Regions from separate parts of the Dyadobacter sandarakinus genome, predicted to be linked through region 3. Evidence: riboswitches for the same ligand, from Rfam matches in the RefSeq annotation. Region 3 holds a riboswitch; each other region holds the start of a gene.
The links. Region 3 has a riboswitch for S-adenosylmethionine ahead of HWI92_RS02150 (peroxiredoxin family protein). Riboswitches for the same ligand answer to the same signal wherever they lie in the genome.

Region 1 (10,386 bases), 1.7 Mb from region 3:
CTGCCTGAATTTATTACCTCTAACCGGCCTCACTCCGGCCTTATCATTCATAGCTAAAACAACATCATGAAAAGTGTAAAAGCAATACTTGCGGCTGCGGCGCTGCTTGTTTTTAACCAGACATTTGCCCAGGAATCACCCAATGAAGTAGTGATCACCGGCGTTCGCTTCGCCTATCCGCTGGTTGAAAAGTGGATCAGGGATTATAAGGCTGAAAATCCGCAGGCCAACCTGCGCATTGAAACGCGAACCATCACCGACCCTGCAAAATACGACCTGCTGATTGAAGCCTATGAGCAGGAAAAGGAAGTCAGGGAAACCCGCGAGTACATCTCCGTGGGCAGGTACGCCCTGCTGCCGATCGCCAATGCCAAGTCGGAGTTTGCCAAGGAATATGCGGATAAAGGGCTGAATGAGAAGACTTACAAGCAAATTTACTTTCACGACATTTATGCTGAGAAAGATAAAACACTGCCATCCAACTACACGATCTATACGCGTTTGCAAAAGGCCGGTGCCCCGCTGACGTTTGCACGCTACTTCGGGTATGTGCAGCAGAACATCAAAGGAAAAACCATTGCAGGAGCCGATGAGCACCTGATTAAGGCACTTTTAAAAGATGAAACCGGCGTAAGCTATACCACACCCGGCCTGGCTTACGACCTGCAAACCCGCCGGCCGGTGGAGGGGCTGACCATTATACCGGTTGACCTGGATGGAAACGGCCGGGTATCGAAAGAAGAAAAAGCACTGGATAACCTGGATCAGGTAATTGCCGCAGTAGAAGCTGACAAGATCAGGAACGTGCCGGTCGAGTACCTTCATTTTTCTATTGCAAAACAAAACTCCAATCCTGAGGCTAAGAAGTTTCTGCTTTGGGTGGCAGACCATGCCGATAAGGACCTTCACCAGTTTGGCTACCTGAAAGGTGAGCCCAAACGCCTCGCAGACGAAAAGCAAAAGCTTGAAAAGTTTGCTGCGGTTAAATAAGACGCAAATCCTGATTATTTCCTGGCGTATATGTCATGGCGGTAACTTCCGCCATGCCATTCCACGCGGGTTATTGCAAGTCTGTTATCTGCAGATACCACGTTAAAAAGCCTTTGCAGCCTGCAAAAACAAAACCCCCATGCATCCGCACGCACCATTGCGGACGAACCTGCCGGTACCAGGCTGTCCCCAAGCTACACTAACCAAGTGACGAGACTAAATCCGACAAAAAATGATTACAAATTACCTCAGACTTGCATTCTTCCTCTTCCTGCCGGCACTCACCCCGGCGCTGGCCCAGAAGAAACCCAATATCATTGTGATCCTTGCCGACGACCTCGGCTATGCAGATCTCGGTTGTTATGGGAGCGAAATACCAACTCCCAATCTGGACGCGCTGGCCAAAGGCGGAGTACGTTTTACAAACTTCTACAATACCGCCCGGTGCTGCCCCACCCGGGCGACCCTGCTCACGGGTGTATATGCCCACCAGGCCGGGATCGGGCACATGATGGACGATAAAGGTGCCGACCACCCAAGCTACCGCGGACAATTGAACCACCATGTGGTGACAATTGCGGAAGTGATGAATGGTGCCGGATACTTTACAGCGATGACGGGCAAGTGGCACGTTGGTCACCAACATGGCGTGTACCCGTGGAACCGCGGCTTCAAACGCTCGCTGAATGCACCTGCTGGTGGTTTTTACTATGCCGAAGGTCAGAATGCCAAGCTTTTTCTGAATGGTGAGGAAGTGACGACCAACTACGATAAGGTGCCAAAAGACTGGTACACGACGGATCTCTGGACAGATTTCGGGCTGCGTTTCATTGACGAGGCAGTGACCGAGAAAAAGCCGTTTATGCTCTATCTGGCCCACAATGCACCCCATTTTCCATTGCAGGCACCGGAGGAAGATATTGCAAGATTCAGGGGCAAATACCTGAAAGGTTACGAGCAACTGCGGCAGGAGCGCTACCAGAAGCAGCTGAAACTGGGTTTGATTGATCCATCCTGGAAACTTCCGCCCAGAAACCCGAATATTCCCCGGTGGGAAAGTCTGAGCGATGCTGAGAAAAAGCAGTATGATGATATGATGGCTATTTATGCAGCAGTCATCTATCGCCTGGATAAAAGCATAGGTGACCTGGTTGCCGGTCTCAAAAAAAGGGGTGTGTTTGACGACACGGTCATCCTGTTTGTATCGGACAATGGCGGCAATGCCGAGCCCGGGATTGAGGGAAAGTACGACGGCGACAAACCGGGCGATGCAAAATCAAATGTGTTTCTGGGACAGGGATGGGCTGAGGCCGCCTGCACGCCTTTCTGGGCTTACAAGCACCACACGCACGAGGGCGGTATTTCCTCTCCGGGCATCGTTTTATGGCCCAACGGAATTCCTGCGGCACGGAATGGAAAGTTCGAAAAAGAGCCTGCGCATATTGTTGATATCATGGCTACGCTGGTAGACCTGGGCGGTGCAAAATACCCGGAAACTTTCGACGGAAACAACATTCAGCCGCTCGAAGGCGCGAGCCTGAAACCTGCATTCACCGGTAAGCCGATCACCCGCAAAGCTCCCATTTTCTGGGAGCACGAAAACAACCGCGCGATCCTGGATGGCAAATGGAAGCTGGTAGCCGAGAAAACCGAAAAATGGCAGCTTTATGACATTGAAAAAGACCGCACCGAGCTCAATGACCAGTTTGACAAACAACCTGCAATAGCAAAAAAAATGGTGGAGCAGTACGAGTCGTGGTACAAGCGGGTAGGAGCAGAGGATTATGATAAAACGTTCAAGTGGTTTTACGACTATGAAAAGGCCAAAGCCGGAAAATGAAAACCTTCCAGGCACGATCAGGTTAGTTGTTTTATGAAAAGGAACAATGGTTAATCAACTGTAATGATGAAGAGAAAATACGCCCTTGCCGGGGCACTGGCCCTTTTGCTGGCGCAATGCCCGGCTCCTGAAAGCTACGCCGGAGACGGTCCTAAAAAGGCAAAGCAGCAGTACAATGTGTTGTTTATTGCCGTGGACGATCTAAACAACGACCTGGGATGTTACGGTAATACATTCGTCAAGTCGCCCAATATAGACCGGCTGGCCAGACGCGGGGTCAGGTTCGACAAGGCTTATACGCAGTTTCCGCTTTGCAGTCCGAGCCGCTCTTCCCTGCTTACGGGCCAACGGCCGGATGTTACGCGCATTTACGAACTGCAGACCCACTTCCGGCAGAACCTGCCCGACATTGTGACGCTGCCGCAATTGTTTAAGAACAACAATTATTACAGTGCAAGGGTTGGTAAAATATACCACTATGGTGTTCCGGGACAGATCGGTACGGATGGGCTGGATGATACCCTTTCGTGGCACCGCCGTGTAAATCCGCGCGGCCGCGACAAGGATGAAGAAGCATTGATTAAAAACCTGACACCCGATCGCGGGCTGGGCAGTGCGCTGGCATGGCGGGCTACCGAAGGTACGGATGAGGAGCAAACCGACGGAAAGGTGGCCAGCGAAGCCATCCGGATCCTGAATGAAAAGAAGGATGAACCGTTTTTCCTGGCAGTGGGATTTTACCGGCCGCACTCGCCGTATGTAGCGCCCAAAAAGTATTTTGATATGTACGAAGAAAGCAAAGTGCCGCTTGCACCTGAAAAGGAGGGCGACCTGGACGACATTCCCGAAGCTGCGCTTTTTACCAAGCCTGCGAATTGGGGATTATCGGTTGACCAGCGGAAAGAGGCGCTGCACGCATATTATGCCACGATCACCTTTATGGACGCGCAGGTAGGGCGGGTGCTCGACGAGCTCGACAGGCTCAAACTGACAGACAAGACAATTATTGTCCTCTGGAGTGACCACGGCTACAACGTAGGCCAGCACGGACAGTGGATGAAGCAGAGCCTTTTTGAAAATTCGGCCCGGGTTCCGCTGATCTTCTCAGTACCGGGTGGTACCAGGGGAAAATCTTCGTCGCGGACCGTGGAGTTGCTTGACATTTACCCCACACTCTCAGAGCTTTGCGGGCTTGATCCGGGACAAAAACTGCAGGGTTACAGCCTTACCCCATTACTGAAAAACCCGGCTGCAGCCTGGGACAAGCCTGCCTACACGCAGGTGCGGCGCGGCAATATTTTCGGTCGCAGCGTGCGTACGGAGCACTATCGCTACACCGAGTGGGATGAAGGCCGCGCCGGCATCGAACTATACGATCACGGCAGCGACCCCGACGAATTTACCAATCTGTACAAAAGTGACAAGTACACAGCTACGCTCAAAGAACTGGCTGGCCTGCTGAAAAAAGGGTATCCCCTCACCGCACAGTGATTGGTTTGGCCGGTTCAGCCGGATGAAAAACGATGGCACCTTTGCTGCCATGACTGGCTGGAATTGAGGAATGCACACCGGTATTGCACCTGTAACCAGGGTGCATGCCGGTGTGCAGCTGCTTATGGGAGAATGCATTGCGTTCATGCAACCCGTAAGGGGCATATTCATTGTTCCCGCTCATAATCAGGCTGTACTTACGCTCCTGGGGATTTTTCTCGGCTATCTTCCAGACACTTCAATTTTTTTTTACGCAAACTTGTAAATTTCAGTTCAATATATCATCTTTGTCTATCGAATTACTAGATTTATCAAGAACGAAGGGAGAGGTTAGGCTCTACGATCTTCTGGCAACCTGTAAACCTGATAAGGTGCCCCAACCTAATTCTATGGATAAATCTCAACATCCAACCACCGGAGTAACCAAGGAGTGCGCATGATGTGACCCGCAAGGGAGTAGCTGTTTTATTTTTAGCCATTAACAAACAACGCGTATGAAGGACATTTTTTTGCTCAGGGTCATTTACAGAAATGGTTTGAGCCTTTACAACATTACCACCACAGTAGAGTCTGTAAACGGTGCCAAAATCCAGCACCTCAACCTCATCAGCAAAGGCCGAGACTTTGTCGGTACGATATCCGTGGAGGTGGCTAACATCCTCGACTTCGATCAGATTGTCAGGCTTATCAAACGCAACCAGGATATTTCCCGGGTTGAAAAAGTAACCAGGTACTAAGCAGGCGCAGCCCGGCGCTTCGGGTGCCGGGCATGCACGATCTACACCACGGGTGTAAGTGTTTTGGGCTTTCTGTATTTGTGTAGATTAATAAGGAGCACGCTTCCAAGAATGATCATCAGTCCGATGATCTGGATCCGTGATATGGATTCTTTTGCAAAGAAAATACCCAGCATTACCGCTACAACCGGGTTTACATACGCATAGGTACTCACTTTGGTAGCAGGCTGTACTTTGAGCAGCCACACGTAGGCACTTAATCCTGCAATGGATCCGAATGTGACCAGGTAGGCAGTCGCAAGCCATACATCGGCAGGAATTTTCCCTAGGTCCAGGCTACTCAGCTCTCCGGAAAAAATGACACCGGGCATAAATGCGATCCCGGCAGTCAGCATCTGCCAGGTAGAATTTACGGTTGCCGAGGGCGACACCGCATTGTATTTGGAATACAGCGAACCGCCCGCCCAGGACATTGAGCCAAGTACCACCAGCCCCAATGCAAACAGGTCGCGGGAACTGTTGAGCGAAGACATGGAGATCATGATCTTTTCACTGAAAAGCAGGATCACACCCGCAAACCCGATCAGCAGCCCGAAGATGGAGGTTTTATTGTTCAGGTTCTCAGACCATTTCGGCTTGTCGAGCACTACAAACCAGATCGGAGCGGACGAAACCATAATTGCCACCATTGCACTTGGCAGGAACTGTTCGACCCAGATCACAACCCCATTCCCCACAAATAGTAAAAGCAAACCCGTGATGATTGCAGGCTTCATTGCAGCCCAGTCAAACAGTTTTTCCTTTTGCAGCAGGCTCCACGTCATCATGATCATTCCGGCTACCATAAACCGGAAACTGCCAAGGAAAAAGGGCGGCATGCCGGCAAGCGCACGCTGAATGAAAAAGTAGGTGGATCCCCAAACAATGTAAACGGTGGCAAATGCCAGCACAACTAACAGGGACGAAGGAGCTTTGCCTGGTGTCTGCATCATCTTTATTTTTCCGGTATGACTAATTGTTGTTCTTCTTTCACGGTTTCCAGCACGATCGTGGTACGGGTAGATATGATATTGGGGATACGGGAAAGTGTCATCCGCATCAATGCCATCAGTGAGGCAGAGTCGGCAGTGCGTACTTTTACAAGGTAGCAGTCTTCCCCTGCAATATGATGCACTTCCTGTACCTCAGGCACTTTGGCAAGTTCCAGGGCAGTGTGGTTGCTCCCCATTCCCTCCGACGATTTGATAGAAATGAATGCGAGCAGTTTCTGGTTGACCGCTGCGGGGTTGAGGCGGGCCGTATATTGCAGGATTACATCGCGCTGTTCCAGCTTTTTGACACGTTCCAGCACAGCCGACGGTGCCATATCAAGCTCACGGGCGAGGTCGGCATTAGTAATGCGTGCATTCGCCTGCATGAGTCTCAGGATTGCCAGGTCTGTTTTATCCAGAAAAATATCAGTTCCGCTTATCATTCTGCAAAGTAAGCGATATCCCGAATAATATGCAGTCCGTTAAGTAAATCTCTGAATTTTATTCATTCATTTGATTTTGCTCAGGCGCCGGGCGATCTCTCTGAGGTTTTCTTTTTCTGTTTATAGAAAAAAACGCCCATAACTTCATTTATTTGGGAACAACTCAGTTTGTCAACGTTTTTCTGATCCGATGAAAAATCATTTACTGCTGCTCCTGCTGATCCTTTCGGGTAATGTCCTGGGACAAATCGACAAAAAAGCCACCCTTCAGACCCGGAACCTGTACAGGAACCTGGGTGCGCTCGCACGTACAGGCGTACTGTTTGGCCACCAGCATGCTACCGAATATGGGCACGGCTGGTCGGGCGAGCACGACCGCTCGGATGTAAAATCGGTTACAGGGTCGCACCCGGCGGTGATCGGGGTTGATTTCAGCGGACTGTCGGGCAGGCCGGCGGATGCCATTCCTGCCTACGCGGAGGGACTGCGTAATAATGTAGTGGATACTTATGAGCGTGGCGGGCTGACCACAGTTGCCTGGCACTTTTCCAATCCTGCCTCGGGCGGCGGATTTTACTGGAAAGATTCGGTTTCCAGTGCATCCATGGCCCTCATCAAACCCGGTGGGTCGCACCATACGCAGTATAAGCAGATCCTGAAAACGGTAGGCGACTTTGCAAAGTCGGTCAGGGCCAAAGACGGGACACTCGCTCCCATGATTTTCAGGCCTTATCATGAGTTTGACGGCGACTGGTTCTGGTGGGGCAAGGGACACACATCGCGAGAAGATTTTATTTCCGTCTGGCGGTTTACGGTTTCATACCTGCGCGACAGTCTGGATGTACATAACTTCATTTACGCGTTTTCTCCCGACAACAAGTTTCGTTCGGAAGCTGATTTCCTGGAACGGTATCCGGGTGACGAGTGGGTTGATATGGTGGGAATGGACAATTACGGCGACTTCGGGCGGGACGGAAAGTATGATCTGGATGCAGGGTTGAAAAAACTGAAAATAGTATCCGGCTATGCACGGAAAGCCGGCAAGCTGGCCGCATTTACGGAAACAGGTCTCGAAAGTATTCCCAATCCCATCTGGTGGACCGAAACGCTCCTGAAAACGCTCAAAGCTGAAAAGCTGGATCTTTGTTACGTGCTCGTCTGGCGGAATGACACCAAAAGTCCTACCCACTACTACGCACCCTTTCCCGATCAGGTCAGTGCGCCCGATTTTGTAAAGTTTTACAATGATCCGTATACTTTGTTTGAGAACGACCTGAAAGGATTATACCGATGAGCCTGCCGGTACGGGATACCGTAAGGTTGTTGAGGATCCCTTTCTCATTTTTCCTGCTCCCTCTATTTCTGCTTGCATACAGTCAGGCCGAAATTGTGGTGCACAGGCAGGCACTGGCCGCTTTCCTGATCATTCACCTGCTGGTATATCCGTCGAGCAACGGTTACAACAGCTACGTAGACCGGGATGAAGAGAGCATTGGCGGGCTGGAACGACCGCCTCAGCCGACAGTCTGGCTTTTTTACCTCACGATTTTTCTTGACCTGGCCGCAACCTTTCTGGCGCTTATTTTCGTAAATGTGGTATTCGCCGGCTGCATTGTGCTGTACATTGCTGCTTCGCGCGCATACAGTTCGAGGCAGATCAGGCTGAAAAAGTATCCGGTAGCGGGTTTTCTGGTCGTGGTGTTTTTTCAGGGTGCATTTACCTACTACCTGTCTGTTGCGGGTGTGTCGGGCAGTGCGCTCCCGCTTACCCGCGAAAACATGATGATCCTGGCTGCGTGCTCGTTTCAGATCGCCGGCGCTTACCCGCTCACCCAGGTGTACCAGCACCGGCAAGACCTGCGTGACGGCGTGGTGACGATCAGTTACAAGCTTGGTTATACAGGTACTTTCGTGTTCACGGCGATCATGTTTGTGTTATGTAACTTGTTTTATTTCATGTATTTCCGTGCGCGGGAACTTGGAATGATTTTTTATATCATACAGGTATTCTTTTTTCCGATTGTAGCTTATTTCGGCTACTGGTTTTACCTGGTTTGGAAGGACAATGCTCACGCCAATTTCAGGAATACCATGCGCATGAACTGGATTGCCGCGGTTTGTATGAATGGTTGTTTTTTAGTTTTAATTTTTATCACCCGCAATCCTTTGAGTTATATATCAGTCATTGAAACGGCAGTGCCCGCCCATTGTATTTCGCAGGAGGAGCTTGCTGCCTTTTACTCTGCCGCCACCAGCGATCCGCTGGAAAAAAGAAAAATCAGGATTGTGGCCGGCAAGACAGGCATAGAAAATCGCTACTCGGTAATTGGTGATTTTGGAAAACGTGCAGGTGATTTTGAATTTTTCAGCAACAGCACCGACCTGCTTCCCGAACCTACATTAAGTCAGCGGATGGAATATTACCGACGGCACGCTACGCGGTTGTCGATGGATGCTGTCGGCAAAATTGAGGGATTTGAAGGCCGGAAAAACACGGTGACGCACCTGATCACGGTTACCTGCACAGGCTTGTTTGCGCCGGGACTGGATATCGAGCTTGTGCGGGAGCTCGGCCTGAACCCCACCATCCAGCGGAGCAGTATCAACTTCATGGGCTGTAATGCGGCAATTTTGGCATTGAAGAATGCCGACGCCATCTGCCGGAGCCACCCGCAGGCAAGGGTACTGATCGTGTGCACCGAACTATGCTCCATTCATTTTCAGAAGAAATTCAATGACGACTACCTGCTGTCTAACCTGCTTTTTGCGGATGGAGCTGCGGCAGTAATCGTGACTTCACAACCCGAAACCCGGTATGCCCACCATGTCGAGATTGATGCTTTCGACGCGATGCTGCTGCACCAGGGATATACAGATATGGCGTGGGGATTGTCGGAGACGGGTTTTATCATGAACCTGTCATCCTATGTACCGGACCTGATCCGCGACAATATCCGGCCCATGCTCCATGCAGTAGGCGTGCGGGCCGAAGATTTCCGGCACTGGGCCGTGCACCCGGGCGGCAAGCGTATTATTGATGATTTTGCGCTCGCACTTGACCTTGATAAATGCGCCCTGGCACCCACCTACAATGTGCTCAGGAACTATGGTAACATGTCGTCACCAACCGTCCTGTTCGTGTTGAAAGATCTGCTGGAAAAGGCAAAACCTGAACACCTTTCCGAGCGCATTTTTGCGGCGGCTTTCGGACCCGGGCTGAGCATCGAAACCATGCGCCTTCGGTATGTTTAACCAAAGGAGCCACCGTAAAGAGCTCCTGGACGAGGAAAATATCCCCGCTGGCGACTTGTACCGGAACGTCCGTGAACTCGACTTAATTAACCATTGGCTCGGCGGATACCGAATTTCATTTGCTGCCCTGAAAAAAGTGCTCGACAAAACTCAAACCTGCATTTTGGCCGATATTGGTTGCGGGGGAGGGGATACGTTGAAACGGATTTACGACTGGAAACAAAAAAGCGGGTATCAGCTTCAACTGCATGGCATTGACATCAAGCCTGTCTGCATTGATTACGCCCGAAAAAACATTGCTGTGCGGGAAATCAGCCTGATCTGTGATGATTACCGGAGCCTGTACCTTCACCTGCCGAAGATTGATATTATCCACGCCTCCCTGTTCTGCCATCATTTGTCTGATACTCAGCTTGCAGAGCTGGTCCGCTTTGCTCTGGACCACCGTGCTACGCTCGTCATCAATGACCTGGAAAGGAACCCGCTGGCCTATTATTCCATTCAGTGGCTGACCCGGCTTTTTTCAAAATCATACCTTGTGAAAAATGATGCGCCCCTCTCAGTGCTGCGCGGCTTTAAAAAGCGTGAATGGAAAGAGCTCC
Region 2 (10,386 bases), 730 kb from region 3:
TCACGATTTTGAGGCCGCAGGTTCTCCTATGAACGTCGCTCAGAAGAACGCCGGGAAGACGCTTGAAATTGACAGCACGTTCAGCATTAATGCCAATGAGCCGCTGCGGTTTACGAAAGAAGGACTTTACAACATTTTTGCAGACACCAGCAAGTCGGAAGGTCTGGGGTTACTTGTTGTAAACGAACGTTTTCCAAAAATGACACGTCCGCAGCTTCTGCTGGAACCGCTGCTTTATATGAGTACCAACAATGAAATTGGTGAGATCAAAAAGGCGGATGATTTTAAAAAAGCACTCGACAAATACTGGCTTACGCTGATGAATGGAAATGCCATGCTGGCGCAGCAGTCCATCCGTGCCTACTATGGCCGTGTAGAGGAAGCCAATCAGCTTTTTACCACTTATAAGGAAGGCTGGAAAACCGATAAGGGAATGATATATATCGTCCTCGGACCGCCGGATAAGGTGCAGCGCAGCAAGGATCGTGAGGTATGGACCTACGACCGTCGCGGCAATGCACAGAATGTGAATTTTACTTTTAATCGCAGAAACAATCAATTTGTGGATGATCATTATGAACTGGTTCGCTATGCCGAATACCAGCCAATCTGGTATCCAGTAGTAGAAGCATGGAGAAACGGAAGTATCCGGTAAGAAAACCGGCCCCCAGACCGTCGCAGGCAGATATGGTATTTGGCACACAGTCAGTGCTGGAAACATTGCGTTCGGGAAAAGAAATCGAAAGACTGTTTGTTCAGCGCGAGTTTGGTCTGAACGAGATCGAAAAGCTCGCCAAAGAACGCGAAGTTCCTTTGCAGCGGGTACCGGTTGAAAAGCTCAACCGCATAACCCGCAAAAATCACCAGGGTGTTATTGCATTTGTATCGCCAATCCGGTACATGCCGCTGCACAATGTGCTTACGCAGGTTTTTGAAGAAGGCAAAACGCCCCTCTTCCTGCTGCTCGACCGCATTACCGACGTCCGCAACTTTGGAGCAATTGCCCGTACGGCGGAATGTGCCGGTGTACAGGCGATTATTGTTCCGATGAAAGGCGGTGCGCAGATCAATGCAGACGCTATGAAAACTTCATCCGGTGCATTGAACTTCCTGCCAATCTGCCGGGAGCCGAATCTCGGCGAAACCCTGACTTACCTCCGAAACAGCGGCTTGCAGATTATTGCCTGTACAGAAAAGACCGAAAAATCCGTGTACCAGGTGGATTATTCCATTCCTACGGTGATCATCATGGGATCTGAGGAAGACGGGATTTCAAGGGAATTCCTTCAAATGGCTGATGCGAGTGCCAAGATTCCATTGAACGGGCAGGTTGAATCGCTCAATGTTTCGGTGGCCTGCTCGGTCATATTGTATGAAGCAGTGCGGCAACGGCTGGTTTAAAATTTTTGTCCCGAATTGCAGAATGTTTATTCATTCACTTTTGTTACATTTGCATAACACCTGAACCGGCATTGGATTGCATCTCCTCTAAGCACGTCAGGTGTTTTTTTATTCCAGGGTCTCCCACCGGATCGATTCCGTGATTGAATACAGAAAATAGCGGTTTTGAACTGTAAATTGAATATTAAAATAGGCGGTCTTCCCGCCTATTTCCGTTTCAAAGAAGTGGTATCCGATAACGTGTTGCTTCGGATGATTTTGATGTGAAGTAAACCCGACATACCTAGCGCCCCTGAGCGCATCCTCCAAGCCTTCAATCAGCAACAGTATTTTATCCGGATAGGGGTCAAATGGCTGGTTAATGCATTCCTTCACCCCAGACATATTAAACTTGATTTCCGCATCCAGCTCTTTTCTGTAAATGCCGATTTCTGTTGCTACAAGGTCAACTTTTACTCTTTCCCTCGCCACCCGGCGCAAGAGATTTAAATCCATCTGTCATGTTTGGTTTGTAGTAAACAATACAGAGGAAATTGAGTAAAGTAATTGGTGCGGAAAGGGCAAGTTAACGAAACCTGACCTGATTACCAGCCCCGCTCCTGCCGGAAGCTTTTCATAATCCAGCCTCCGCCTACCACATCATCACCTTCATAAAAAACAGCCGCCTGGCCAGGTGCAATGCCGTTGACGCCGTCGTGAAAACGGGCAACAATCTGATCAGGACCGGTTTGTTCAATGATTGCAGGCGTGCCGTCGTGTTTGTAGCGGACTTTGGTGATGGTTTCAAGCGGCTGCTCGATAGAAGCGTACTTTTGGAGGTTCAGCTTGCTGACATGCATGCCGTCGCGGAAAAGGTCAGGCATGTCGCCGAGCACTACTTCATTGGAATCCTTCCGGATTTCAGTTACAAAAACAGGACGTCCCAGTGCGATACCCAGTCCCTTCCGCTGACCAACGGTATAAAATGGATAACCTTCATGTTTTCCGACAACCGTACCATCCGCGTAAACGAAGTTACCGCCTGCCACCTCGGCTTCCAGGCCGGGAATGCGTCTTTTCAGAAACCCGCGGTAATCATTATCCGGCACGAAACAGATCTCGTAGCTTTCCGATTTATTGACCAGATCAATAAATCCCCGCTCCCGCGCCATTTCCCTGATTTCCGACTTACGCAGGTGTCCTAGCGGCAGCTTGGTCCGGGAAAGACTTTCCTGTGAAACCCCCCAGAGTACGTAGCTCTGATCCTTCCAGGTGTCTACGCCTTTGGAAACATAATGCCTGCCGTTGCTGAACTGCATATTGGCATAATGCCCGGTAGCAATAAACTCACAGTCGAGGCGGTCGGCGCGGCGGAGCAATGCATCCCACTTGATGTGCGTATTACAAAGTACACAAGGATTGGGCGTACGGCCTTCCAGGTATTCGCCGGTAAAATGGTCGATCACATAATCGCCGAATTCATTCCTGATATCGAGAATGTAATGCGGAAAACCGAGTTCGACTGCAATTGTGCGGGCGTCGTTGATGGAGTCGAGGGAGCAGCAGCCGGTTTCTTTTTTGGTACCGCCGCTGCTGGCGTAATCCCAGGTTTTCATGGTCATCCCGATGACCTCGTAACCTTGTTCGTGAAGTAGGACAGCTGCGAGCGAGCTGTCGATGCCGCCGCTCATGGCGACAAGAATGCGTCCGTGTTTGCTCATTGGATAAATCAGCCGAAGGTTGAATGCCTTCCGATTATGTAAATTTGAAAACCTGTAACAGCCATAATCGACCGTCAGGTTCCGCAAAGGTACGGATAATGCGGGTCAGTTTTGCAGGACCAGTGTGAACGCCTGCTGGTACTGAATTGCTCAGGCAATTACCTGTCTGATTACATTCTTGATATTCAGCTCGACAATTTCGGTCATGCTTTCACATTTGCTGTAATTCTGGTCGGCATAGTAAGCCGCCAGGCCATCACGGAGCTGGTGAATGTTATCTGTGGTGGAAATATTATCCTTGATCGAAACGTCGCGCAACTCTTTGAGCCGGTGCTTGTCACTGCGTGCCTGATACATGATCGACGATTGTTCCTCCTGCTGGTATTGCAGCACGGTTTTGTCTGTCAGACACTCCATCGCCAGTTCTACATAAGGTTTGTTTTCCTTGAAAAACTGCGGCATATACACCCTTGCATTGCCTTCATAAAACTGCTGGTCAAAATCGATGGCGCGAAGCCGGAACTGAAAATCGTCAAAATCGGGCGTGATTTGCATGACAAAATTGTAGGATCGCATATCGCCCAGGAGCGTAATCTTGCAGCGTTCATTAAACTTGACAAATTCCTTGGCGATCCGTATCGGATTATAGTCCGTGTGGCGCAGGCGCGATTTGGCAAATTCGTCGCCCGGAATGCCTGCAATGTGCTCCTCAATCAGCGAATCGCCATCCACAAGGTAGTTCACCTGATTGGGTGAAAAAATCTCTTCAAGTTCAAGTCCGTAAATGCGGGAGGCGTCGGCTTTTTTTACATAAAAGTAATCGTAAATATCATTCAGGCGGTTTACAATCTTGATCCTGAACGGATTAGAGTTCCCGAACTTGCAGTAATCAATGCGTTCAATGTACTTGTGCTCCACAATCCTGAGGTTGCCGGAAGCTTTCAGCATGGCATACGCTTTCTTGAGTCCGTTGTGCAGGCGCTCCACTTCGAGCGGCGGGTACATCGGACTTTCCCAAAGGGTATCCTTTCCATTTTTATCAGTCAGGGGAAACGATTCATAGAAATTAACCAGGTCATGATAACCTACCGGGAGCCTGGCATCACGCTGGTAAAAACGCAGGTATTTGCGCAGTTCAGCACTGACGGGATAAATTGGCTTCTTTTTCAGTATTCTTACATCACCCTGTTCCATAATATTCAAATTACTATTTTTCCGCTCAAATTGCGTGTAAAGTTCACTTTACCGGAATTTTCCCCAGCAATAAGAAACCCCGCTATCATGCGCAAGCCGATCGGAATTGTTGTTTGTGGTGGCCTCAGCACACGCATGGGCACGGACAAAAGTCTGCTCGTTTACCACCAAAAACCACAGCGGTACCACCTGTATGACCTTCTTGCCCCAATATGCAGCGAAGTATGGCTGTCGTGCAATCCTATGCAGGCTCCATCCGTCCTGCCCGGCTTTCGTGTGATAACCGACGCGCCTGAATTTGCCGGAAACGGACCCATAGCGGCCTTGCTTTCAGCCCGAAAAATGCTGGGTACCGGTGACTTTTTGCTTGTTGGATGCGATTATCCGTTCATTTCGGAGGCATCATTAACCGGCTTTTTACATCACATTGATCCCGGAAGTATCGCAGCTGTACACTTTAATCGGGAAGGCTGGTACGAGCCGCTGCTTGGCTGGTACTCCGCAGCAAGTATTCCTTTACTGGAAAGCTCTTTTCATCAGGGAAAAACCAGTCTTCAGTCTTTTCTGAAAAATTACAAGACGCAGCAGTACACTCCTCAAAGTGAGCTGACTATGACGAGTGTGGACACGCCGCAGGAATATGAGCATGCAAGAATGCTTTTGCAGCAAAATTCGGAATTATAAGTCTTGCTCTGTTTTTGTCAATGTGTGCCCAGGTGAAAAGCGGAAGAATTAATACAATGCTAACATTGCTGGCGCAAAGTTGCTGTAATTTTCGCCTCCGGAAATCAGTCAGGCAGGGTTAAACTGCGCGTGCTGGTTCCTTATTGAAGTAGTTAAAACTTTTATTACCAAATGAAAAAAATGATCCTGGCCATGACACTGGCCGCATTCAGCCTTACATCCTTTGACGGTATGTCGCAAAATAAGAACAAGGTGATTGCCCACCGGGGAGCCTGGAAAAATACCGGCGCCACCGAAAACTCCATTGCTGCGCTGGAACATGCAATCAAAATGAAGTGCTATGGCAGCGAGTTCGACGTACACATGTCGGCCGACTCGGTATTGTATGTTTTGCATGACCATTCCATTAAGGGTACCAATATTGAAACGACGGGCTCCGCTGAGCTGTCGCAGATCAAACTGGATAATGGCGAACCGCTCCCTACCCTGGAAGCTTACCTGAAGGCCGGTGCAAAACAAAAGAAAACACGTCTGATCCTGGAAATCAAAACTTCCAAAATAAGCAAGGAACGTTCACTGGCCCTTGCCGCCAAATGCGTTAAAATGGTGAAAGACCTGAAAGTAGCCGGCATTACGGACTACATTGCTTTTGACTTCGATGTTTGTAAAAAAGTAAAGGAACTGGCGCCGAAAGCTCACGTGGAGTACCTGATGGGTGACAAAACGCCTGAGGAGATCAGGGCAGCCGGACTGGATGGTATTGATTACCACTACACCGTGATCAAGAAAAATGAAGATTACATCCGCGCCATGCACGACCAGAAAATGACCACGAATGTATGGACCGTCAATGACGAGGAAACAATGAAATGGCTGCTCGAAAAGAATGTGGATTTTATCACTACCAACGAGCCCGAGCTGCTCCTCCGCATTACAAAATAGATTTCGGGAGAATATAGGATCAGTTGCAAAAATCGGGGCTTACCCGATTTTTGCGGTTTGAAGCTGTCCGTTTGTTTCCCGCCAGGCGCGGATCACCTGTGTGAGCTGCTTGTATTCGATCAAAAATCCATCGTGACCATACAGGGAGTCTATTTCCTGAAAAACGGCATCGGGAATGTGGCGGGCCAGGAACTGCTGCTCCGATAGCGGGAAAAGCAGATCCGACTTGATACCCAGCACGAGCGTTTTGGCCTTCACCTGCCCGAGTGCATGTACAATACCTCCGCGATTACGTCCTACATTGTGGGAGTCCATGATCTTGGACAGTATCCAGTACGAAAATGCATTGAACCGCTTCACAAACTTATCACCCTGGTACTGCTGGTACGACGATGCCCTGAAATCATCAATCTGATCAGGATTGTCGCGAGCCTGGGTGAAATTATAGGTATCATAATTACGATAGGAAAGCAATGCAATGGAGCGCGCCGCCCGCATTCCCATGCTTCCCGCATCGTCTTTTTCTTCCTTAAAAGTAGGATCCGCCGCGATCGCCATTCTTTGTGACTCATTGAATGCAATACCCCAGGGAGAGTGCAATGCATTGGATGCAATCAGGATCAGTTCTTCAAAAATGTCGGGCACTTCCACCGCCCATTCCAATGCCTGCTGCCCGCCCAGCGAGCCGCCTATGCACATATTAATTTTGCGGATACCCAGCTCCTGGCGAAGCAGGTCCAGTGTACCAACCACGTCACGGACCGTTACGGTGGGAAAGTCGCGGTAGTAAGGCTTATGCGTTCTCGGATTCACCGACAGCGGGCCTGTGGAGCCGTAAGCCGACCCTAGTATATTGGCGCAAACCACAAAATGCTCCCGCGGATTGAAATATTTATCATCCCCCACCAGCCCGTCCCACCAGTCGGTCGCATTGGCACTGCCCGTCAGTGCGTGGCAGATCCATACAACGTTGGTCCCTTCCTCATTGATCGACCCGTAAGTAGTATAAGTAAGTTCAAAGCCTGGCAGCTCCCCGCCCATTTCGAGGGCATAGGCGTAGGGATATTTAAAGATTTTCTGTTCCGGTTGCATAGGTGCCAGCGCACGTGGTTAAATTGTTTTTTATACCAGCCTACCATTGCCCCGCAGGACAAAAATAAACCATGAGCCGTGCCATTCAGGATTTCACGGGTATAAGAGAATATAAAGCCACTCGGCTTACAGAAATTTCCAAAAGTAATTTCAAACGAATTGAATTTATATCTCCTAATAACTTAGGTGGGAATTAGCACCTTTCTCCACAGTGGTAGCAGGTTGCCAGAGGTTCGTAGAGCCCATTCTCTCGCCTCTTCTTTATAAATCAACTGCTGGCAGTGAAGCGAATTGATTGATGTTGCAATATTAAAGGCAGGTGCCTGAAAAAACAAACAAATGCCGAAATTCTCTTGTGAGGCCTTCCAGCGGGCTTATCTTTGGCGTTTTGTTACCCGCTTTTTATGAAAACTGTTCTTATCTGCCTTCTTTCCTTCTTTACAACACCGCTCTTTGCACAAGGTATCCGGCCCGATCCGGAACGCATCGCCAAGCACGTCAACAAGCTTGCGTCCGACAAGATGAAAGGACGCGGTACCGGCAGCCGGGAAAATAAAAAAGCGTCCGAATACGTCGCGCGTGCATTCAAAAAATACAGCCTGGCGCCCAGGGGTACCACGGGATACTATCAGCCTTTTACCGCCAAAATCCGGCGTGTGGTCGTCCCCGACAGCATACGTGAAACCAGGAACGTTATTGGCTTTCTCGATAATCAGGCACCCTATACCATTATCATCGGAGCGCATTTTGACCATCTGGGCATGGGCATGCAGGGAAGTTCCAAAGCTGAGAAGCCCGAAGGTCAGATCCACAATGGTGCCGACGACAATGCGTCCGGAGTGGCCGGACTGCTGGAACTCGCCAGGTATTTTTCTGAAAATGGTGTGAAGGAAAGCTGCAATTTCCTGTTCATTGCATTTGGGGCCGAAGAGCTGGGGCTGGTAGGCTCGCGCTACTTTGTAAACAATCCTACTATCCCGCTGAACCAGGTCAACTTTATGTCCAACATGGATATGATAGGCCGGTACGATCCTGCGCGCGGAGTAGGTATCGGCGGGTTTGGTACTGCCTCCGAGTGGCCGGCGGTTTTTGAAGGTGTAAAAGGTGATGCCAAATTCTTTACAGACAAGGCAGGCAGCGGCGGCTCTGACCACGGTTCATTTTATACCAAAAACATTCCTGTACTTTTCTTCCATACCGGCGGCCACGACGACTATCATAAGCCGACGGACGATCCCGCCAAAGTGGATTCCAAAGCGGAAGCTGCCATCCTGAACATTGAGATCGCGATCATTGAAAATGCCATGAAGCTTCCCAGGCTCACTTTTAGTGAGGTAAAGTAAGTCGGATGTCTCACCCTTAAACAATCAGGTTTTGTTCGGTTTTGTCGCCCCCTCTTTTACTTACGGTCATTCACATGTTTCACCCGAAGATTTGTACGGAAGTTTGTTCAGGGATGTGCAAAATAGTAAAATATTCAAGGATTCCAAAACTTTTGCCGACTCCCTGCCGATCGATGATCCTGTACTGATTATAGAAAGGTACCATCACGAGAAGAGTGAACCTGGGTTCAATTTGTCGCAGTTTGTTGAAAAACATTTCCAGATGCCGGCACATTACGTGTCCACATTCCATGCAGATACTTCCAAGCCCGTTTCCGACCACATCGAGAGGCTGTGGCCCGTACTCACCCGCCAGCCGGATTACCAGGAGCGGGGCGGCTCGCTGATTCCCCTGCCCCATCCTTATGTAGTACCCGGCGGACGGTTCCGTGAAATATATTACTGGGACAGCTACTTTACCATGCTAGGGCTGCGCGAATCGGGCAAAAAGGAGCTGATCGGGCATATGGTTGAAAACTTTGCTTACCTCATCAACAGCTTTGGCTATGTACCTACAGCCAACCGGACCTATTACCTGAGCCGGTCGCAGCCGCCTTTTTTCTCCCTGATGGTGCGTCTTTACGCCGAAATGGAGGATAATAAGATACTGACGCGCTTCCTGCCGCAACTTCAGAAGGAGTACAACTATTGGATGAATGATGATGAAGCAGCAAAAAAGGACTTTACGGCCTACCGGAGAGTAGTACATCTACCCGGCGGCAAGGTTCTGAACAGGTACTGGGACGACCGGGCGACACCCCGGCCCGAATCGTACCGGGAGGATGTTGAGCTGGCGGACGCAGCTTTTGAAAAATACGGCACTCCGCGTGACCAGCTGTACCGGCACATCCGCGCAGCTGCCGAATCGGGCTGGGACTTCAGCAGCAGGTGGTTTGGCGATGAAAATGATTTTTCTACGATCCATACAACCGATATCCTGCCCGTAGACCTGAATTGTCTATTGTATCACCTGGAAAAAACACTGGCAGAGGCATACCTGCTGGGCGATAACCGTAAAATGCACCTCGAATTTGAGGAAAAAGCAAAAGCACGGGTAGTGGCTATCCACGAATATTTCTGGAACGACGAGCGGAAGTTTTTCATGGACTACGACTTTGTAAAGCAGCAATCTACCCGGCCCCTGACACTGGCCGGCCTTTTTCCATTGTTTTTCAAACTTGCGCGTAAGGATCAGTCACACTACATCCGCGGCTATGTGCGGCTCAACTTTCTGAAATCCGGCGGTTTGCTGACCACCAAAGTACGATCGGGACAACAATGGGATTCGCCCAATGGCTGGGCTCCTCTCCAGTGGATTGCGTATCAGGGATTAAGAAATTACAATTTCAACCGCATTGCCAATCAGCTCAATGAGAACTGGCTTTCCCTGATTGACAAGGAATTCAAGCACTCGGGTAAAATGCTTGAAAAGTACGACGTGGCCGATACCAACCTGCTGGCCGGCGGCGGCGAGTACGAAAACCAGGAAGGTTTTGGCTGGACCAATGGCGTATACCTGCGGATGAAGCGGCACCAGCGGTGAGCACCCACTGCATTTTATAATATGCTAATGAGTTTCTAATCTGATCTTGAAAAATTCCAGACAATACTCCTTTTTGTAGAAGATATTTTTAATACCTTGGTATATTATCATTCCACCGAACACTCCATGAAACTTTCCATATATCAGATTGATGCTTTCACTGATAAACTTTTCGGCGGTAATCCTGCTGCCATTGTTCCCCTTGAAGAATGGCTTCCCGACGCTACCCTGCTGGCAGTTGCTGCTGAGAATAACCTGGCCGAAACCGGCTTTTACGTACCAACTGAAAATGGATTTCATATCCGCTGGTTTACACCTACGGTAGAAGTAGACCTTTGCGGACATGCCACGCTGGCAGCTGCCTACGTGATTTTTAATATAAAGAAATACGATGGTCAGCGCATCCGCTTCGAGTCGCGCAGCGGTGAGCTCATTGTTGATTGCATGG
Region 3 (10,386 bases):
GACATACGTAAGATTTCCGATTTCATTGTTGCCATGCATCAGGCAAATGAGCGTACGCGGATTCGCACGCAGGAGGTTTTCAAGGTCGTGAAGGTCTGCATTTCCACGTTCGTCGAGCTTTACAAAGCTGGTTTTGATGCCGCCTTTTTTCTCTTGCTGCAAAATGGTCTGCAGCACGGCCTTGTGCTCGATCCGGCTGGTAATTACATGATCGATGTCATAGGCTGCAATCGCACCCGAAATTGCAAGATTGATCGCCTCCGTAGCGCCCGAAGTAAAGAAGATTTCGTCCGGAGAAGCATTCAAAAGTTTGGCTACGCTTTTACGCGCCTGGTTCACCACCTCTTTTACTCTCCGCCCAGCCCAGTGCGTGGACGAGGGATTACCGAAGTTTTGGATTAAAAACGGCAGGATTGTTTCAATGACTTCCGGATCAAGCGGAGTCGTGGCGGCATTGTCACAATAGATTTCCATATTCAGTCAGGTTGTTGATCTGCGTTTTCAGTTTGTTGATTAATGCATCTCAGCAGTTCAGGGCAGCGGCTCACTGATCAGCCGGGCGAGGTCTTCATTCCATTTTTTCACGTAGTCCTGGTAAAACTGGCCCGTACCTTTGCCCGAGAAACCGGTATGGATTTCCTTCACTTTTCCGTCCCGGCCTACGATAATGGTCGTCGGGAAAGCAAGAAACTTGTCTATGGCCGGCAACTTTTCCGCCACAGCATTGCCGCCTACCTTTCCGGCAAACAGGATATCATACTGCATGTCATACCGGTTTTTGAGTTTGGTCAGCGCATTTTTTGCAAAAGCGGGATCATCCTTCGCCTCAAAAGCCAGCGCAATTGCCTCTACGCCTTTGCTCTTGTTTTCCTTGTACCAAGGCGACAAAAACGTGATCTGGTCAATGCAGTTCGGGCACCAGCTGCCCATAATTTCGATCACAACTACTTTGCCTTTGTACTTTTCGTCCCGGAGCGAAACCGGCTTGCCTTCCAGGTCGGGAAATGTAAAATCCAGCCTGTCGTAGCCCGGTTTCAGAAAAGTAAGCGCATAGGCATCGGGCAATGCAGCTTTGTCATCCTTGATTCCCTCAAAGCGGGTGGGGTGCGCACCCGCGCCGATGGTTCCTGAAATGGATTGGTCGCTGCTGATCTTTCCCTTCACGTAAGCAGGGCTCGACCCCGTCACACCTGACAGGTAAAACTCGTCCCCCTGCACATTGCCTTCCAGCTCGCGGCTGTCACCGGAGACAGAAAGAATGATTCCGACCAGCTTATTTCCTTTTTGTTCAAAAACCGCAACCCGGTCGGGAGCAGGCTTTCCTTCCGCATCCGCATCTGGCTTAATTTTCACCCACCACCGGCCTGAAAGATCGGCTTTGGGAGCAACTTCTTTACCCGGCTCAATGAAACGGTAGGACTTTCCCGGCGCGGCTGTGAAAGACAGTGTCCGGCTGTTGTTACCGGGCACCAGGCTTTTCTGGACACCCGAGATGCTCCCGTCACTTTCAATCCTGGCAAACCAGGCAGTTTCAAAAGTGTTGAGATTAACCTGGATGGAATCCCGGGAAATGAATCTGCCCTGGAACTCGTCCCGGCGGTCGCCATTGATCGCGGTAAAAACCGGGGCTTTGCCTGCACCATTGCTGACCTCGAAGTTAAACGGGACTTCAATGTCGCCAATCTTGAAAATACCCCGCCAGATGCCATCCTTCAGAGCGGTTTTCTGTGCCTGCACATTCAGGGACGAAAGCAGCAAAACGGCTGATACTGCATAAGTTATCAATCGGGAGGAAAAGCTTTTCATGTTCTTCAATTGTTTGTTTTAGGTAAATACCATCGTTTTCTTCACCATCCTGACGGCCGGTAAAAAAGACAACCCTACACTTTCCGGAAGGCACCAACCCTCCTCGTTTTTCACTTTACTCTGTTACTCCGCTTAATGGATTCTCAGATTTATCATTAGAATTAGGTTGGGGCACCTTAAAAAGTCATAGGTTGCCAGAAGATCACAGAGCCTAACCTCTCCCTTCCTTCTTTATAAATCTATTAATTCGATAGACAAAGTTGAAAACAAAATTCCAGAATGCAAAGGCATTGCAGAAAATGTTATCATTTTCCAGCAATCAGGGGGTATTTGAGGCGGAAAAATCCTATTTCAGGATGACATCAGGAAGGAATTGCAAAGTATTATCCTTCGCTACCAGGCGTACTTTTCGTTCGATAGTAAGAGCATGAAGGGTGGATTACTGCACCAGTACCAGTTCGATTGCGCGGACATCAGCGAATTTCTGACCTGCCAGTTGTGAGACGGACAGCTTCAACTCGCCGGTCCCTTTTTCCAGCGTCCAGTCTCCCACGTACAACGTTTTGAATTCTTTTTCATAAGACTCAGCCTCCCGCTTCACCCGGTCCGGACTTGGGATCAGTTCCGGATCGAAGGATTCCTTGATCTTTCCGGAAATACTTTTCCCATTCAGCTCGGCTTTAAATGTGTTGCCTACGCCCGATTCCGGACTTGTGTACAGGATGCTCACTTTGTATTTCCCGGTTGTATGTACATCCACATTCCAGGTCACATAGGACTGGGTATCGTTCCAATTGGCGATCCACGACGAGTTGGGTGCAGCGCTGCTGTATGAAAGCGTGCCGGTGGCGGAGGGATGCAGGATCGCATCCTGGGAAGGAAGCGTGGTTTTGGGAAAACGAGGGTATCCCACAGGAATTGGTCTTACGGAGTCGACTTCCCGGAAAGTCGTTTTGTACCAGTGATCCAGCTCCGAAGCCAGGCTCCGGGTGATGTCCGGATTTTGCTCTGCGAGGTTGTTCTGCTGGGTTGAATCTTTTGACAAATTATACAAAGTTCCATCCTGATACACATACGGAAATTGTCTCACGCTATGTGTTTTATTGATCGAAGAAAACAACAATCGCCCGGGTAGCCTGGCTGCTTTGCCGGTGAGTACCGGTTTCAGGCTGATGCCGTCGAGCGGCCTGGTACCGGTAGTTGCAATTCCGGTCAGGTCGGCCAGTGTCGGAAGAACGTCGATGTAGGCTGCATTGCCTTCTACCACCTTCCCCGCGGGGATTACGCCAGGCCAGCGGATAAAAAAGGGTACACGCACACCTCCTTCGTCGGCCATACCCTTGCGTCCCCGCATACCTCCATTCCACCGCCACGAATTGGGACCATTATCGCTCAGGTAGATCACGATTGTGTTTTCGGCAATTTGCAGGTCGTCCAGCGTTTTTAGTATCCTCCCTACATTATCGTCAATGTTCTCGCACATGGCCAGCGCCGAAATCGTTACTTCTGTTTGCTCCTGCGTTTTGTTCTGACTGAATTGCCGGATACCGCGGGCTTTTACCCGGTCATAATATTGGTCGGGAACCTGAAAAGGCGAATGCGGCGCATTGAAGGGGACGTAGCAGACAAACGGTTTGTCTTTATTTTTTTCAATAAAACCGATTGCCTGGTCTGTGAGGTCGTCGGTTATGTAGCCTATACTTCTTACCGCCACACCATTGTGGTCGAGCATGGTATTGAAGTAATTGGCATAGTGGCCACTCAGAAAACCATAGAATTCATCAAAACCCCGGCCGTTCGGATGATAAGGATACTGGCTTCCGTTATGCCATTTTCCAAAAGCGCCCGTCGCATACCCTGCTTTTTTAAACAGATCGGCAAAGGTTAACTCATCCAGGTTCAGGAATTCTTTGGAATTGCTGACTCCCGAAACACCCGCCTTATAATGGTACCGGCCTGTCAGCAAACCGGCGCGCGTGGGCGCACAGAGCGGGGCCACATAAAACCTGGAAAACCTTGCCCCTTCCCTGGCCAGTTTGTCAATGTTCGGGGTTTGCACATTGGCATTCCCATGAATGCTCAGGTCGCCCCAGCCCTGGTCGTCGGTCAGGATCAACACAACGTTTGGCCGCTTTTGTGCCAGTGCATTATGTATTAAAATGCTTGTAAAAATGAGCAAACAAATTATTCTTGAAGCATATCGCAGGGAATTTCTCAAAGTGCAAAGGTTGATTAACAAGCTGAACAAATGTGTTTTACGGGGCATGTCACGCCGGCTTGTGCCGGAAGCCCAATATCGAAAAAAAGCGGCTGACCGTCATGTATTTCAGCAATTTTCTGTCTGCGCCTGGTTCCGTCATTTTCAAGCAACTACCCTTTTTTTTAAACTTGACATACCTCGCGTATGCTCCCGCAGTTTAATCAGGCATTCCAAGCTTAGCAGCAAAACCACTAACGCTTCATCCTATACGCAGTACCAGGGGGCTTCGATGCAAACTACTTGCGGCAATGCGTCCATGCCTGGTATATCGTAGCAGAAACTTTCCTCCGCACAAAAGATCAGTCTAACCCGTATGGACGCCCATCATGAATCTTACAGTTTTCTTTGAAACAAAACCAATCTGCCTGCTCACGCAAATGAACCGCAGAAAAAGCATTTAACCCACCACAAGCTGTAAAAATATATGAAGTCTACTTATTTTGTATAGTACTTAGAATCTTGTTTATTTTTGCGTTTACCAACCACCAGCATTTCTAGCCCATTTAGCATGAGCCTCAACTACATGGCCCGCAGAAATGATCACGACGATGCTGCTGATCCACGGCATATATCCCTTTTTTACGCATACCCAAATGATCGGAAATCTGGGCGTACTGGAATATGTTCATTATCTGGGACAAGCTTTTCGGGACCTTTGCGGAGGAAGATGAGGAGCCAAGATACGGCCTTACGCGGCAGCTGGAAAGCCACAGTTTTTTGTGGCAGCACTTTCACTATCTGGTGGAACTGGGTTATGCGGTCGCGCTAACACCCGGCCTTGCAGGCAAGGTAAAATTAATCTTCGGCCGCCCCGCCGATTTTGATCCGGCATTCAGGGCCAGGGCAGAAAAAGGACTGCTGGTAATTTTTACAACCTACTTCTTTTTCCCGCATCCGACTATCGTGCTGGTTCTCAGCTTACTGACTTTCATGAGCCTGGCCGGGTTCACCAGTCTGCAAAGACAGTATTTGAGGCGTCTCTACGGAGGACATTAATGGTTTCAGTTTAATAAAACCCATTTGCAAGTCCATTTCTTGATAGGAATGCCCGTCTGTTTATTCGCTCCGCAGCGACTTGACTGGATTCAGCAAGGCGGCGGCTATGGTCCTGCTGCCGATGGACAATAACACCATCAGCAGGATTAAAACAGCGGGACCGGCGAACAGGTACACGGTGAGTTCCGTACGTGATGCGTAGTTGTCGAGCCAGGCATGAGCTAGGAAGTAGGTCACAGGCAGACCGATTGCAATGGAAATACCAACCAACATCAGGAATTCTTTGGACAGCAGTAAAACCAGATTTGCCGTGGTCGCACCGATAACCTTCCGTATGCCGATTTCTTTTGTTCGTTTGGACGCCGTGAAAGTGGCCAGCCCGAACAATCCGAGGCAGGAAATAACAATTGCAATAAGAGTCAGGAATCCGAAAACCTGCTGAAACCGGTCTTCCGATTTGTATTGTTTGTCGTATTCACTATCAAGAAAAAAGTAAGTGAAGGGTGAATAAGGAAAGTTGGCTTCAAACACACGTTTTAGAACGGCGAGCTGCTCGCCAGGATCGCCTGCGGCAAACTTAACACTTGCATACCGGTCGAATGAGGGCGAGTACAAGTGAATAATCGGAATGTGAGGCACTTTCGGTGAATCGTAGTGGTAGTTGTCGATCACCGCTCTGATGGTTGCCTGATTTCCCCAGAGATCAACCCGCTTTCCGATTGCCTCCTCTGGCGTCTTAATTTCCCAAAGCCGTAGCGTTTCCAGGTTTACAATCAGCTGCCGGTCGGTCGTGTCCGAAAACCCTGCGCGTGTGGCTGCATCAAAATTCTTCCCTGCCAGCAACCGGATTGACATTTGGTTGATGAATACCGTATCAATCGCAGCGACATGAAAATTATAGGACGTTTTGCGGGCAGTCCCTGCCAGGTTCACGCCTGTGGTTGTCCCCATTCCCGCAGTACCCATGCCCGGCACCGTGCCCGAAAACGAAACGGACTTCACCTGCGACTGTTCCAGCAGTGATTGCCGGAAGGTACTGTTCCCATTGCGCGCATCAACGCCCACCGGCGCTTTCACTACCAGTGTTTGCTCAATGTTCAGCCCAAGTTCCTGGTTCCGCAGGTAGCTCACCTGCCGGTACACGACGGCAGTTTGTACCAACAGGACCAGCGTAACGCTGAACTGAAACACAACAAGCACCTTACGGAAGAAAGCGCCTTTTCCCGAGGTTGAAAAATTACCTTTTAAAACTTTCACAGGCTCAAATGAAGCCAGCACAATGGAAGGATAGAACCCGGAGAGCAACACGCTGGATACGATAAAAGCCGCCGTGCTTTTCCAGAAAAATGCATCTCCCAGGATGGAAAATCCGTCAGGCAAGCCGGCTATTTTTATAAAAGGCGTTTGAAGCACCGCGACCAGGCCCACAGCCAGGCTACCTGCCAGCACATTGATCAAAATTGTTTCGACCAATATCTGCACCCCGATCTGCTGCTGCGTAGAACCAACCGCTTTCCTCACGCCGATCTCCCGCGCCCGGTCGAGTGCTCTGGAGGTAGTGAGATTGACGTAGTTGACAAATGCACCCAGCAACACCAGAATCGCCACGGCCAGCAGCAGGTACACCGAGCGCGAGTCGCCATTTGCTTCTGTTTCGAATGTTTTCTGGGAATGAAGATGGATATCGCTGATTTGCTGGGCGATCACCCGCTCGTTATTGATTTTCTTTTCCTGTACCAGCCGGTTGCTGAACTTTCCAAGCAATTGCGTGAAAGATGCATAATCAGCGTCGTCTGCCAATTGCAGGTAGGTATAAGCATTGTTATTGTTCCAGTTGTCTTCCTCTTCTCCCAGATCCGACAGCATGGTTGGGTAAGAAAGCAGCATATCGAATTTCAGGTGGGTATTGACTGGTGAATCCGGCACCACGCCCATTACTTCAAACAAAATACCACCGTTCGACGTGGGAATTTTCAGTGTTTTGCCGACGACATCGAGCGTCCTGAAGTAGGTCCGCGCCATGGTTTCGGTCAGTACGGCCTGCCTGGGCCGGGTAAAAATTTCTTTTTGCACCCCACGAAGCAGCGGATAGTTAAACATCCCGAAAAATGTGGAGTCCACCGCATATACATGGTTGAGCTGGTAATATTTTTCACCGATCTGAACCGTCGATAGCCGGTTGCGCAATGGGTATGCACGTGTGTAGCGCCGGACGCCGGCGATTTCTGCCACTGCTTTCGCTCCGAGCGGCGGGTAGGTTTCCGCATCCTGCGCACTTACCGATTCACCGTTCAGATAATCCATAGACAAGCGCACGATCCAGCTGCTCAGGGGATTGCTGTGCTCATAGCTCAGCTCAAAGCGTACATACTGCACAATCAGCAACGCCACCGCCAGACCGGTCGCAAGTCCAAAAACATTGATGAGCGAGAAGGTTGCATTCTTCCGCAGATTGCGCCAGGCGATGATGGTATAATTGATGAGCATGGACAGACAGAGTCAAGTTGATAACCTGAGTCGCGAAACAATTGTACCCATGACATAATCTTTGAAAATGAGCTCAGAGAGGCCATTTGACACTGCCCGGGCGTCCGATTCCGAACACGGCGGTCTGTTTATATTTACTATTTTATGTTCAAAAATAAAGCTACACTAATCGGGTTTGCAGCGCATTCCTTCTTTTCCCAAGTAAAATAATCACCCGCTCCCCTGACTCATCGAGTGCCCTGTTCTTTACAAATCCGGAAAGTAGAACCAGCATTTGCACATGCTGCGCCCCTGATGAAAATACCTAAATTCAGGAATTTCATCATATTCAGGCTTGAAGTAATGGAAAGCAGCCGATTTGCCGGTTACTTTGGGGCGGGAAACAGGTAGTGCTTTTTCAGGAATCAATTATACCCATCCATAGAATTTACCGCATTTACCAACATGATACATATCGGTAAGCGGGACAGAAAATATCACAGTAATTTTTCACTAAAAAGAAGTCTAAACCATTACCATGAAGTTTGCTTTCTATTTTTCATTACTGATTTACATTACCGCCGGAAGTGTCTCAGCGCAGGTTGCCAAGCTACCCACAGCCTGGACAAAACAAGCCATGGAGTCGCCGCTTCCGCTCAGCGAATACCCCCGCCCACAGTTGCAGCGTAATGACTGGATGTGTTTGAATGGAAAATGGGACTACCAGGGCGGTCCTCAGCTTGCCAATGCGCTCAATCCGTCAAAACCGATTGCATTTGACCAGAAAGTGGAGCAAATCCTGGTACCGTATTGTCCCGAGTCTGTCCTGTCGGGCATTGAGCGGAAGCAGGAGATCAACATGTGGTACCGGAGACGGTTTGAGATTCCGGCCTCCTGGAAAGAAAAGCAGGTTATTCTTCATTTTGATGCAGTGGATCATGATGCCACGGTTTTTGTCAACGGGCAGAAAGCCGGCAGCCATGCAGGGGGCTATGATGCATTCAGTTTGAATATCACCCCGTTTTTAAAAACAGGAAGTAACATCCTGATTGTGGCTGCACATGACCTGAATGACGGACGGATGCCGTCGGGCAAAAATGGACCGAGGGGCGATTATACTTTCAGCTCCGGTATCTGGCAGGGCGTGTGGCTGGAACCCGTCAGCGTCAATTACATCAAGAGTATCCGTTTGCTGCCCGACCTGGCAAACAACCGCCTGAAAGTACTGGTGGATGCCGGCCAGGGTACGGTTGCGGCCATCGCCTCGGAAGACCAGCGGGTGGTGTCCCGGGTAAAAGGTGAGGCAGGTAGTGCATTTTACATTCCTGTTCCCAACCCCAGGTTGTGGTCGCCGGAGGATCCTTTTCTGTATGATCTTAAATTAAGTTTACACGATAAAAACGGGAATGTCACCGATGAGGTTACCAGCTATTTTGGCATGCGCGATGTGAAGCTGGGTAAGGTCAATGGGGTGGTCAGACCTTTGCTCAACGGAAAATTTGTGATGCAGGTAGGTTTGCTCGACCAGGGTTACTGGCCCGACGGCATACTGACAGCACCTACGGAAGCGGCATTGAAGTCTGACCTGGAATTCACCAAAAGGGCCGGATTCAACCAGATCCGGAAACACATGAAAACCGAGCCGCAGCGTTTTTATTACTGGGCAGACAAGCTGGGCCTGCTGGTGTGGCAGGATATGCCGGCCATATGGTATCCGCAGGAAGATACAACCAGAACACACGCCGCTTTTCGCACGGAGCTGAAAGCGATCATCGATGAGCATTACAATGCCCCCTCGATCATCACCTGGGTACCCTTCAATGAAAACTGGGGTGCATTTGATGTAAAAGAAATTACCGACTGGGTCAAGCAGTATGATCCCTCCCGACTGGTCAATGGCAACTCAGGTTTCAACAACAATCCCGATTACCAGAAAGCCTACGGCGATCCCGGCAATGGTGATTTTGTAGACACGCATATCTATATCGGCCCCAGGAATGCATCGGTCCCGGATGATAAAAGAGCTGCTTCCCTGGGCGAGTTCGGCGGTCTGGGCCTGTTTGTCAAAGGTCATATGTGGCCTGTCGAAAACAATGCCTACGACTACGAGCCGACCAAACAAGCGCTCAGCGACCGGTATTTGCTCCTGATGGACCAGGTGGAACAGTTGATGAAGTACAAGGGACTGAGCGTTGCCGTCTACACCCAGACGACCGACGTGGAGCATGAGGTTAACGGGCTGCTGACCTACGACCGTGCGATCGAAAAGATGGAAACAGAAAGGATTAAAGAGGTCAATCAGGCAGTGATCAAAGAAGTAAACAAGCTTAACCCGTAAACCTGATTTTCCTCTTTATAGCACCCGAGTCAGGACAAACGTACGGAATAAACTGGCTTCTGAATTCTCGGACGCTTTCCTGATTTTGCCAGAGACTGACTTCTAAGATTATCTTTAGCAGAAAAAGGATTGGTGCTGATATATTGTTGTGTGGATTCTGAAATGGCTTCCATAACTCAATTTGTTGAATGAAGTTTTACTCTACTACTGTTGCCTGTTTAAAATCATGCCAGTGAATCGTGGGGGGGAGTGAAAACTTCCTTTTTGCAACAGCAATCCGCTTCCACGATGGTTCCGGCACTGCTCTTACAATTTGAATCGCTTGGATCTCAGGCTGTCGGAGGATGACTTTTCTCACAAATAAAATCTGGCAAATACACTTTAACTATTCAAAATTACGAGCCTGCAATCCTGGACTTTCTTTGAAACAGGTTCTCAACTTCAATTGGGACATCAGCGGTAAGGGTAGATAGCAGAACCACCAGAAGTGACGGATATACGTGATGAATCAGGCGGTCAA

Region 1: it holds a riboswitch for S-adenosylmethionine, as region 3 does, so the genes downstream of both, HWI92_RS08725 (hypothetical protein) here and HWI92_RS02150 (peroxiredoxin family protein) in region 3, are expected to answer to the same signal.
Region 2: it holds a riboswitch for S-adenosylmethionine, as region 3 does, so the genes downstream of both, HWI92_RS24280 (homoserine O-acetyltransferase family protein) here and HWI92_RS02150 (peroxiredoxin family protein) in region 3, are expected to answer to the same signal.

Annotation. Positions count from the first base shown of each region.
Region 1 is NZ_CP056775.1:2,176,980-2,187,365, reverse strand. Features, by position in the region: gene HWI92_RS08740 (hypothetical protein) at 67-990, shown strand; gene HWI92_RS08735 (arylsulfatase) at 1,223-2,830, shown strand; gene HWI92_RS08730 (sulfatase) at 2,894-4,321, shown strand; SAM riboswitch class I at 4,627-4,721, shown strand; gene HWI92_RS08725 (hypothetical protein) at 4,816-5,058, shown strand; gene HWI92_RS08720 (EamA family transporter) at 5,100-6,050, opposite strand; gene HWI92_RS08715 (Lrp/AsnC family transcriptional regulator) at 6,053-6,532, opposite strand; gene HWI92_RS08710 (glycoside hydrolase family 26 protein) at 6,723-7,826, shown strand; gene HWI92_RS08705 (UbiA family prenyltransferase) at 7,823-9,784, shown strand; gene HWI92_RS08700 (methyltransferase domain-containing protein) at 9,777-10,386, shown strand, end outside.
Region 2 is NZ_CP056775.1:5,853,459-5,863,844, reverse strand. Features, by position in the region: gene HWI92_RS24315 (GWxTD domain-containing protein) at 1-655, shown strand, start outside; gene rlmB (23S rRNA (guanosine(2251)-2'-O)-methyltransferase RlmB) at 631-1,401, shown strand; gene HWI92_RS24305 (LPD3 domain-containing protein) at 1,510-1,896, opposite strand; gene mnmA (tRNA 2-thiouridine(34) synthase MnmA) at 1,986-3,101, opposite strand; gene HWI92_RS24295 (hypothetical protein) at 3,252-4,295, opposite strand; gene mobA (molybdenum cofactor guanylyltransferase) at 4,383-4,979, shown strand; gene HWI92_RS24285 (glycerophosphodiester phosphodiesterase) at 5,151-5,921, shown strand; gene HWI92_RS24280 (homoserine O-acetyltransferase family protein) at 5,961-7,013, opposite strand; SAM riboswitch class I at 7,176-7,283, opposite strand; gene HWI92_RS24275 (M20/M25/M40 family metallo-hydrolase) at 7,418-8,356, shown strand; gene treA (alpha,alpha-trehalase TreA) at 8,388-9,938, shown strand; gene HWI92_RS24265 (PhzF family protein) at 10,065-10,386, shown strand, end outside.
Region 3 is NZ_CP056775.1:508,947-519,332, reverse strand. Features, by position in the region: gene HWI92_RS02155 (cysteine desulfurase family protein) at 1-474, opposite strand, end outside; gene HWI92_RS02150 (peroxiredoxin family protein) at 532-1,806, opposite strand; SAM riboswitch class I at 1,953-2,046, opposite strand; gene HWI92_RS02145 (sulfatase-like hydrolase/transferase) at 2,246-3,985, opposite strand; gene HWI92_RS02140 (hypothetical protein) at 4,688-5,062, shown strand; gene HWI92_RS02135 (ABC transporter permease) at 5,123-7,549, opposite strand; gene HWI92_RS02130 (sugar-binding domain-containing protein) at 8,067-9,866, shown strand; gene HWI92_RS02125 (hypothetical protein) at 10,262-10,386, opposite strand, start outside.